DNA from 2 places in the Curtobacterium sp. MCJR17_020 genome. Region 1 is predicted to be linked to the other one. Evidence: predicted binding sites of a transcription regulator. Region 1 holds the regulator's gene; the other holds the start of a gene.
The links. Region 1 encodes HspR, which represses chaperone genes until heat shock. Its sites were predicted from a motif close to AAGTTGAGTCNNNNNGACTCAACTT; they were not measured.
Positions count from the first base shown of each region.

Region 2: a site for HspR is predicted at 1,472-1,496, ahead of DEJ14_RS19230 (Hsp20/alpha crystallin family protein). Genes of this name have one in related genera too.

Region 1 covers NZ_CP126260.1:510,784-515,199, forward strand. Annotated here, with positions in the region: gene DEJ14_RS02495 (nucleotide exchange factor GrpE) at 1-338, shown strand, start outside; gene DEJ14_RS02500 (DnaJ C-terminal domain-containing protein) at 362-1,375, shown strand; gene DEJ14_RS02505 (heat shock protein transcriptional repressor HspR) at 1,502-1,912, shown strand; gene DEJ14_RS02510 (M60 family metallopeptidase) at 1,946-4,348, shown strand; gene DEJ14_RS02515 (class I SAM-dependent methyltransferase) at 4,372-4,416, shown strand, end outside.
Region 2 covers NZ_CP126261.1:105,634-110,049, reverse strand. Annotated here, with positions in the region: gene DEJ14_RS19550 (zinc ribbon domain-containing protein) at 58-345, opposite strand; partial or broken gene DEJ14_RS19235 (TnsB C-terminal domain-containing protein) at 727-1,243, opposite strand; gene DEJ14_RS19230 (Hsp20/alpha crystallin family protein) at 1,520-1,951, shown strand; gene DEJ14_RS19225 (hypothetical protein) at 1,993-2,250, shown strand; gene DEJ14_RS19220 (NAD(P)-dependent oxidoreductase) at 2,496-3,407, shown strand; gene DEJ14_RS19215 (helix-turn-helix domain-containing protein) at 3,427-4,383, opposite strand.

The sequences.
Region 1 (4,416 bases):
GCGACCGCGAGGCGAACCGCGAGGTCGCCATCGCCGAAGTGGTGCGGGCCCTGCTGCCGGCGCTCGACGACCTCACCCGGGCCGAGGCCCACGGTGACCTCGCCGAGGGTCCGATGCAGGTCATCGGTCAGAAGATCCGCGGGGGCTTCGACAAGTTCAAGCTCGTGCAGATCGGTGAGAAGGGTGAAGCCTTCGATCCGAACATCCACGAGGCGATCGTCCAGCTCCCGACCCCGGGTGCCACCGGCCAGACCGTGGCGGACGTCGTCGAGCCGGGCTACAAGCTCGGCGAGCGCGTGCTCCGTGCGGCCAAGGTCGCGGTGGCGGTCCCGGCCTGAGCCGGAACGGAAGGTAGGTACCAGTGGCCAGTCAGGACTGGTTCGACAAGGACTTCTACAAGGTCCTCGGAGTGTCGAAGGACGCGTCGGAGGCCGAGCTGAAGAAGACCTACCGGAAGCTCGCCCGGCAGTTCCACCCGGACTCCAACCCGGGTGACGCCGCGGCGGAGAACCGCTTCAAGGAGATCAGCGAGGCCTACTCGGTGCTCTCCGACAAGGAGCAGCGCCAGGAGTACGACCAGGTCCGCGCCATGGGCTCCGGCGCCCGCTTCACAGCGGGCGGCGGAGGCCAGGGCGGCGGGTTCGAGGACGTCTTCGGTGGCATGTTCGGCCAGCAGGGCGGGGGCGGACAGCGTGTCCGCTTCGGTCAGGGCGGTGCCGGCGGCTTCGAAGACATCCTCGGCGGCATGTTCGGAGCAGGCACAGCCGGTGGCGGTGGTGGCTTCGGCCAGGCCTCCGGCGGGTACCGTGGCTTCGGTGGACCGACGAAGGGTCGCGACGTCACGGCGTCGACGACGCTCGACTTCACCACCGCGATCGCCGGCGACACCGTCAAGCTGTCGCAGGGCAACGGTCGTCCGGTGAACGTCCGCATCCCCGCCGGGGTCGCGGACGGCCAGAAGATCCGGCTGCGCGGCCGAGGCGAACCCTCGCCCGACGGCGGCGAGGCCGGTGACCTGGTGGTCGCCGTCTCGGTCCGCAAGCACCCGGTGTTCGAGCGCGACGGGCTCAACCTGCGTCTGGACGTCCCCGTGACGTTCGTCGAGGCAGCCCTCGGCGCGACGATCGAGGTCCCGACGCTCGGCGGTTCGACCGTCAAGCTGAAGGTCGCTCCCGGCACGCCCTCGGGTCGCGTCCTGCGTGTCAAGGGCCGCGGCGTCGCGACGAAGAACGGCACGGGCGACCTGCTCGCGACCGTCCAGGTCGCGGTGCCGTCGCACCTGTCGGACAAGCAGCGCGAGGCCGTCGAGGCGCTCGCGGCCTCGCTCCCCGACGAGAACCCGCGCGAGGACCTCCTCGCCAAGGCGCGCGACTAGCGTCACGCAAGCACAGCAGTAGACCCGCCCTGGAGGAACGGTGCGGCTCCGTCAGGAAGCCGCACCGGGCCTCCAGGCTGGTTTTCACCACCACGCGAACGACGGAAGGAACACGCCATGACCGACATGGACGAGAACTCGCCCGTCTTCGCGATCGCGACCGCGGCGGAGCTCGCGGAGATGCACCCGCAGACGCTGCGCCAGTACGACCGGCTCGGCCTGGTCGTCCCGGGCCGCACCCGCGGCGGTTCCCGCCGCTACTCCATGCGCGACGTCGTGCAGCTGCGCGAGATCGCGCGCCTCGGCTCCGAGGGGGTGTCGCTGGAGGGGATCCGGCGGGTGCTCGACCTGGAGAACGAGAACAAGGAACTCCGCGACCGGGTGCGCGAGCTCGAATCGGCGTTGGCCGACCAGCTCATCAACCGTCCTGGCGCACGCGTGTTCGCGGCGACGACCACGGGCGCCGCGGTGTCGTTGCGCGCTGGGATGCGGCCCCAGCGGAACACCCAGATCGTGCTGTACCGCGGGCCGCACTGATCATCGTCGCATAGCGCATGTAATATATGAACCATGCGTCGCTCTGTCCTGCTTCCTGCTGCTCTCGTCGCCCTCGCGCTGATCATCGGCGGCGGCACGACCTCTCCGGCAACTGCTGGGCAGCCCCGGGTGCCGTCGGAGACCTCGATCGTGCACTCGGACGACGGGACCGAGACGAGGGTCCTGGTCCACGGCATCGGGAGTGCGTCGGCGGCGGCCACCGCCGAAGGGCGCCGGTTCCCGCACAGCGATCTGCAGCCCGCTGGCCGGTTCGTCGAGTCCGGTGACGTCGTCACCGTCACCGTCCCACCGGGCGCCCCGGCGATGGAGGTGGCGATCGGACTCATCGGCACGTACGCGGCGCACAACGACGGACGGGACGTCGGGTACCGGCGAACTCCAGTCGCTTCCGGGGTGAACGAGGTGACGGCTCCGCACGACGGCATGGTGTCCCTGGTGAGCACGGCTCCTGAGGGCACCGCGACGGCGACGATCTCCGGGGGAGAACCCGTGCCCACGTGGGTGCGCGGGCAGAGCACGCCGGAGTCGTTCGCCGCCGACTTCGCGCGGTGGGCCGACGCGCCGTTCGTCGAGATCGTCTCCGAGCGGATGTTCGGCGACTTCCAGAAGCCCAAGACCGGCACCGTGATCCCGTCCGACGACCTGGTCGCCCGGACGGCGAACTGGGACCGGGTCGTCGAGCTGACCAACGAGACCTACGGGCTGCACGACGACGCGGTCGGGACCTCGCACAAGCACCGGCACCGCATCCACATCGTCTCGCCGGACACCGGCGGCGGGTACGCGAACGCGGGGAGCGGCCGGATCATGTTCCAGGTGAGCACCGGCGCCGGCGGCGACCTGTTCCGCGACCCGATCGACGACCAGTGGGCGCTGTGGCACGAGGTCGGCCACACGTACGAGGCGCCGATCAACTCGTTCCCGGGCACGGCCGAGACGATCACCAACATCTCCTCGCTCGCCGTGCAGGACGGCCTGGGCTTCCCGAGTCGCTGGGACCAGAGCACCGCGGCGTTCCGGGAGTACTTCGCCTCGGACGACCGTGACTGGTTGCGGGCGAGCGACCGCATCCGACTGCTGGCCTGGGAGCAGCTCCGACGGGCCTTCGGCGACGCGTTCCTGCCGCGGTTCTTCGCGGCGCTCCGTGCCGAGTCGGCGGCAACCAACCCGCACGTGGTGACCAACGACGAGCGGCACGCCCTGTTCGTGACGGTCGCATCGCGTGTGGCCGACCGGAACCTCGCACCGTTCTACGACGAGCTCGGATTCCCGGTGTCGGATGCCACGCGGGCAGCCGTGGCTGCGTACCCGGAGCTCGAGCAGCGGATCTGGGACAACGTCGACTCGCGGAACCGGATCGTCGAGCACATCATCCCCGGGTACGACCCGCCGGTCGTCGTCGTCGAACCGGTCGTCGGTCCGGTTCCGGTCGGGCGTCGCGTGGTCGATGCGCCCGACGTCACCGGCCTCGGGACCGCGAGCGGCCGGGGGTCGGCAACGGTCGTCGACGCCACAGCCGTGGCCGACGTCGTCGGGGAGGACACCGGGCGGCTGGTCGTCCGGCTCCGGAGTGGTGACGGCACCGAGGACTCGATCATCGTCACCACGGTCGCCGTCGGTGCGGACTCGGTCGTCGCTCGTGGTCAGGCGAACCGTCCGGTCGGAGTGCTCTGGGTCGACGGCGCCGGAGCGCTCGGGTGGCGTGCGGCGACGTCCTACTCGGCCCACACGTCGTGGTCCGGTCAGGCGTACCTGCAGATCGACCTCCGCGACCCGGACGGCAGTATCGTCCGGTCCGGAGCGGTGCGCGGCGACCAGACCGGCGCGGTGCTGAACGACGTGTTCCCCGGCCAGTCGTACCGCGACGGCCAGCTGCTCGTCGTCACGCACGCGCAGCCCTCGCTGCTGGCCGTCTACGGGGCAGACGTGCCGATCACCGGTGCGGGCGCACCGCAGGCCTACCGGATCGAGGACCACCACCTGGTGCCGGTTCCACGTGAGGAGATCCCCGGCTGGGAGGTCATCCGTGGGGTCGACGGGGAGCACGGCGTCCTCGAGCGCGGCGAGGACGTCGCCGTCGAGGCCGGCCTGTCCGTGCACGCACTCGTGACGGTCATCACCGCCACGATCACGATGGAGAGCCCGGACGGCACCACGTTCGCGCCGGGCCAGGAGACGTTGGCCGTCGCCTACCGCAAGCCCGGCGAGGACTGGCGGTCGAGCGCGAGCCTGGCGCTGCGGAACGGCACGCGCAGCCCGGACGGACGGAGCATGACGTACTCGCTGCAGACCGGCAGCTCCTTCTCCCTGCCGCCGGGGTCGTTCCTGCGCTGGGAACCCGTCGTCCGGGTCGCTGCCGATGCCCGCGCCGGGGAGTCTGCGCTGGAGCTCGTCGCCGAGGGGAACGCGCACTGATCCGCCGCCGGTACGCTGACGCGGTGCCAGACTTCGCCGACCTCTTCCGCCGCCGCGACGAATCCGCT
Region 2 (4,416 bases), on a different replicon from region 1:
GTTTCGTACTCGCACAAGACGGCCGAGCCGGCGCTGAGCTAAGCGGATACCCCGCCGTCAGATGCCGAATCGCTCTCGGCCGCACTCTCCGCAGTAACGGCCGTCGCGTGGGATGGCCGATCCGCAGTGCCGGCACTCGGCCGGCGGCTGCACCGCGCCACAACGCCGGCACGTCGCTGCCAGCGGATCGAGCAGGGTGCTGCACATCGCGCACTGCACCGGGACTGGCGGTGTCGGCCGCGCTCCGTCCGCGAAACCGATCCGCGTCCTGCACCTGGTGCACCGCGCCGCGTCGGCGGGGAGCGGTGCCCCGCACCGGAAGCAAGAAACGCCGGCACCTGACATGGATCGGACGTTACGCCAGCGTCGGAGGACAAGGATGAGTGTCTCTGTCAGCGTTGTTTGGACCCGGTTTGTCGGAGTTGAGTGGCTCCACTTGCCGACGCGCCGGGCGGTTGTGTCGGAGATAAGTGGCCCCACCTGAACGTGGTCCCGTCAGCAGTCATGTGCTTGAACGGGAGGACCCAGGATGGCGTCGAAGGTGGATCTGAGCGAACAGCTGCATGCGACTTCCCATCCGACCACCACGCTTCCCGCGCTCACGGTGAGCGCGCAAAACAACCGTCCGGGTGGTCCTGAATCAAGCCGACACAACACACCGCACAGCAGCCAAGTGGTCCTGAATCAGACCGTCACCCTGGTCCTGAACGAGACTGACAGAACCACGTGATCGACGTGCAGCACGTCGGGGGACGCCGCACATTGCCCAGGCCGGATCGGGCTTAGGCCAGATCGCTTGCCGGAGCGCGAGCGCTGTGTTCATCGCCGACGGTGCGCCGGAGAAGACCATGTACCCGCAGATGGCGCGCGAGTGGTCGTCGAGGATGACGGTCAGCCACGGCCGGTCGGGTTTGTCATCGGCACCTCGGATGAGGATGTCGAGCATGGTGTGGTCGGCTTGCCAGACGTGGTTCGGACGGTTCGCTCGGCGCCGAAGTACCAGTTCGTGTTTGTCGCGGTACGAGGTCGGCCCGTCGAGGGCGAGCGTGATCATCGCGGGGTCGAGACCTCGGATGATTCGTCGCACCGTTGAGTACGACGGTGCGGTTGTTCCCTCGCTGGCTGCACGTTCGGCCACGAGCCGGTGCAGCGTCGCGACGGATGGTCGCGGCCGCGACAGCGCCAACCCCTCGACGAGTCGAATCAGTTCGGGAGGCGTGTGCCGCTGGCCGCTGTCAGAGCGACGGGAGGTGTGAGCAGCTTCGTCCGGTGTCGTCGTTCTCGCCGCGCTCCGTGTCGTGATCTCGTCCCGGTAGCCGATCGGTCACCGGGCGCCCAGCACGGTGGCGAGCTAACTCGTCGTCTCGAGCGCCTGCCTTTGGTCGCCGCAGGGAGAGATCCCGCGGAGGCGCTCCGAGCATTTTCCGAGCGAGTTTTTGGCACTCTCAAGGGTCGAGTGCTAGAACGTTGACAGTTGAGTCGAGGGGACTCAACAGCAGACACGAAGGAGTTGTTTTCCATGACGATGAACCTCGACCCGTTCCGCGAGCTCGACCGTCTCGCTGGTGCCCTCCTCGGGTCCACGGGGCCGCGCTCGATGCCGATGGACCTGTACCGCACGGGGGACCACTACGTCCTCGACGTCGACCTGCCCGGCATCGACCCGGGCTCTGTCGACATCGACGTGGACGGCTCTGTCCTGACCATCCGTGCAGAGCGCACCCTCGGCGCACCGGAGGGGTCGCAGTGGCTCACGAGGGAGCGACAGCCGGGCACCTACGTCCGCCAGCTCACCCTCGGTGACGGGCTGGATTCCGAGCGCATCGAGGCCGGCTACGACAATGGTGTGCTGAGCGTCACCATCCCGGTGAAGGAGTCTGCGAAGCCGCGCAAGATCGCGGTGACCACGGGTGGCGGTCGCGAGCAGCTCGCCGTCGGCTCCGGGGAGTAGGAGCCGCAGCGGTGTTCGACATGGTCAATGCCGTCGCCGCTATGGCCGCGGTGACAATCGCGCTCACGCTGTCCAGCCTCGACCGGCGCACGGCGGCACTGCTCGGTGCGACCGGGAGCCTCATGGGGAACTTCCTGCTGTGGCTCGCCGACCCCTCGCTCTGGGAGCGTTCGCCCGTCCTGCCCTGGGTCGCGGCGGTCGCCGGCACCGTTCTGCTCATCGCAGGCTGGAGCGCCGTCCGTGCGTACTGGAGCCTGTTCAACCCGCCGCGTGCGGATGACACGGACACGGGACGGTGATGATGGTCGGTGCGGCTGGCCATCGCCTCGGGTAATCGGCAACAGACGGACGGGGGCCCGGTGCACGTCGTGCACCGGGCCCCCGTCTGTCTGCGGTGGTCGCCACTCCTTGTTGCGTTCGAGGTTGATGAAGTCGACCGGGATACTGCCACGGCCGCCCGTGTCGAGGGCGTCGATCGCGGCGAGGTCGTCCGCGGTGAGCTGGAACGGTGCTGGCGGCCCGCGGCATGGGACAGAGTGGGCGCATGGACGAAGTGCGAGCGGCAACGAGATTGGGGCGGATCGGGGTTGTCGGTGTCGGGCGAATGGGCGCGCCGATCGCACGTGCATTGCAGCGCTCGTTCTCGATCGCGGTCTACGACATCGATCGCGGCCGGATGCGCGCGTTCGATGGCAACGGCGTCGAGTGGGCCGACTCGGTCGAGGACCTGGCGGTCTCGTGCGAGGTACTCGTCACCGTGCTTCCAGGCCCTCGAGAACTCAACGACGTCGCCTGTTTGGCGCTTCCATCGCTCGCGCCGGGGTCGTTGTGGATCGACTGCACCTCCGGGTCGCCGGAGACGACGCTGTCGCTCGCGCAGGAGGCGGCCGTTTGGGGCGTGCAGGTGGTGAGTGCGCCGATGGGCGGCTCGCCTGCGGAAGCAGCAGCTGCGGAGTTGGGGTTCTTCGTCAGTGGCACCGCCGCCGCGGTCGAGCGAGCACTCCCGATCATGGCGCGCCTTGCCGCTCCCAATGGGATTCGCCGTGTTGGCGATCGCGTCGAGGACGGCCAGATCGTGAAGCTCCTTGCTAACGCGCTGTGGTTCGCGAACGCCGCCGCCGCATCCGAGGCGATGCTGATCGGCACCAAGCTGGGGCTCCCGACCGAGCACCTGCATCGGCTGCTGCGCGGCAGTGCCGGCTCGAGCCAGTTCCTCGAACACGACGCCGGCCGGCTCTTGGACGGGGACTACCTCACCACCTTCGGGATCGACCGTGTCGTCGAGGAACTCGACATCGTCGCGTCCCTCCGGGCGGATAGTGGTGTCGACAGCCCGGTGCTCGATGCCTCAGCGGTGCTTCACCGGGAAGCGCTGGACCGGTACGGTGACCGGCTCGGCGAGCTCCTTGCCGTGCGGCTGCTCGAAGAGCGCGCGGACCAGCAGCTCCGCCGGTGACGAGCACAGGCGCACCGGATTACCGTCGCGACTGCGCGGCCTCGATACGTGTTGCGGACTGCCGGCCGTGCCGGAGGGTATCTCGGGGCTGTTCCCCGAACCGTTCGCTGTATGCGGCGGCGAAACGGCCAAGGTGCCGGAACCCACACGCCACCGCCACGCTTGTCACCGTCGCGTCCGCGTCCGCCCCGGCGAGTGCGTCGCGTGCGAGGTCGAGTCGGGCGGCGCGGACGTACTCGGTGGGGGTCTGATCGAGTTGTTCTTGGAACGCTTGCTGCAAGGTACGAAGGCTGATCCTGGCCGCGGCCGCGAGTTCTGCCGGCGCGACCGGCGCCGGCAGCTGTCGCCGGATCAAGGAGTCAGCGGTCGCGACGTGACCGAACAGTCCGGAAGGGGCGGCAGTGGTGTCGGCTGTCAGCACCGACAGCACATGGTTGGCGATGGTGTCGTGGAGGCGGATCCTCGCGGGGACGCTGATGCTCGGACCGCTGATCACGTGACCGGCGTCGCGGATCAGTGCGAGCAGTGACCGGCAGTCCTCCTCGGTTCGTGGCTGCGACAACATCACCCGGTCCGGCCGTGCACCACGTGCGGAGGTGCCGGCGGCTTGCAACAGCTGGTCGGAGATTTGCAGTAACGCCAGCCGCGTTCCGGTGACGACGTAGGAGTACCGGGTTCCCGCACGCAGCAGAACAGGGACCTCAGGAGACGCCGTGAATACCTCACCGTCATCAGCGGTGAACGTGGCGTCCCCGTCCCCAACGGCGACAAGGAGGTGGTGTGTTGGCTGTTCCACGCTCCCCGCCCGGCCGGCATCACACAACACTCGTGTGATCGACACGTCATCGTCCCCAGCGCGTCGCAGCTCAAGCCGATGCGTGCCACCATCCGGTACCCGCCCGAACACGGTTGCGAGTCGAGCCTCGAACTCGTCAACGCGACCCGACATCGCTTCCCGATGCTCCTCCACCGCCATACCTTCCACAATGCCAAAGGTTTCGGGCGATCA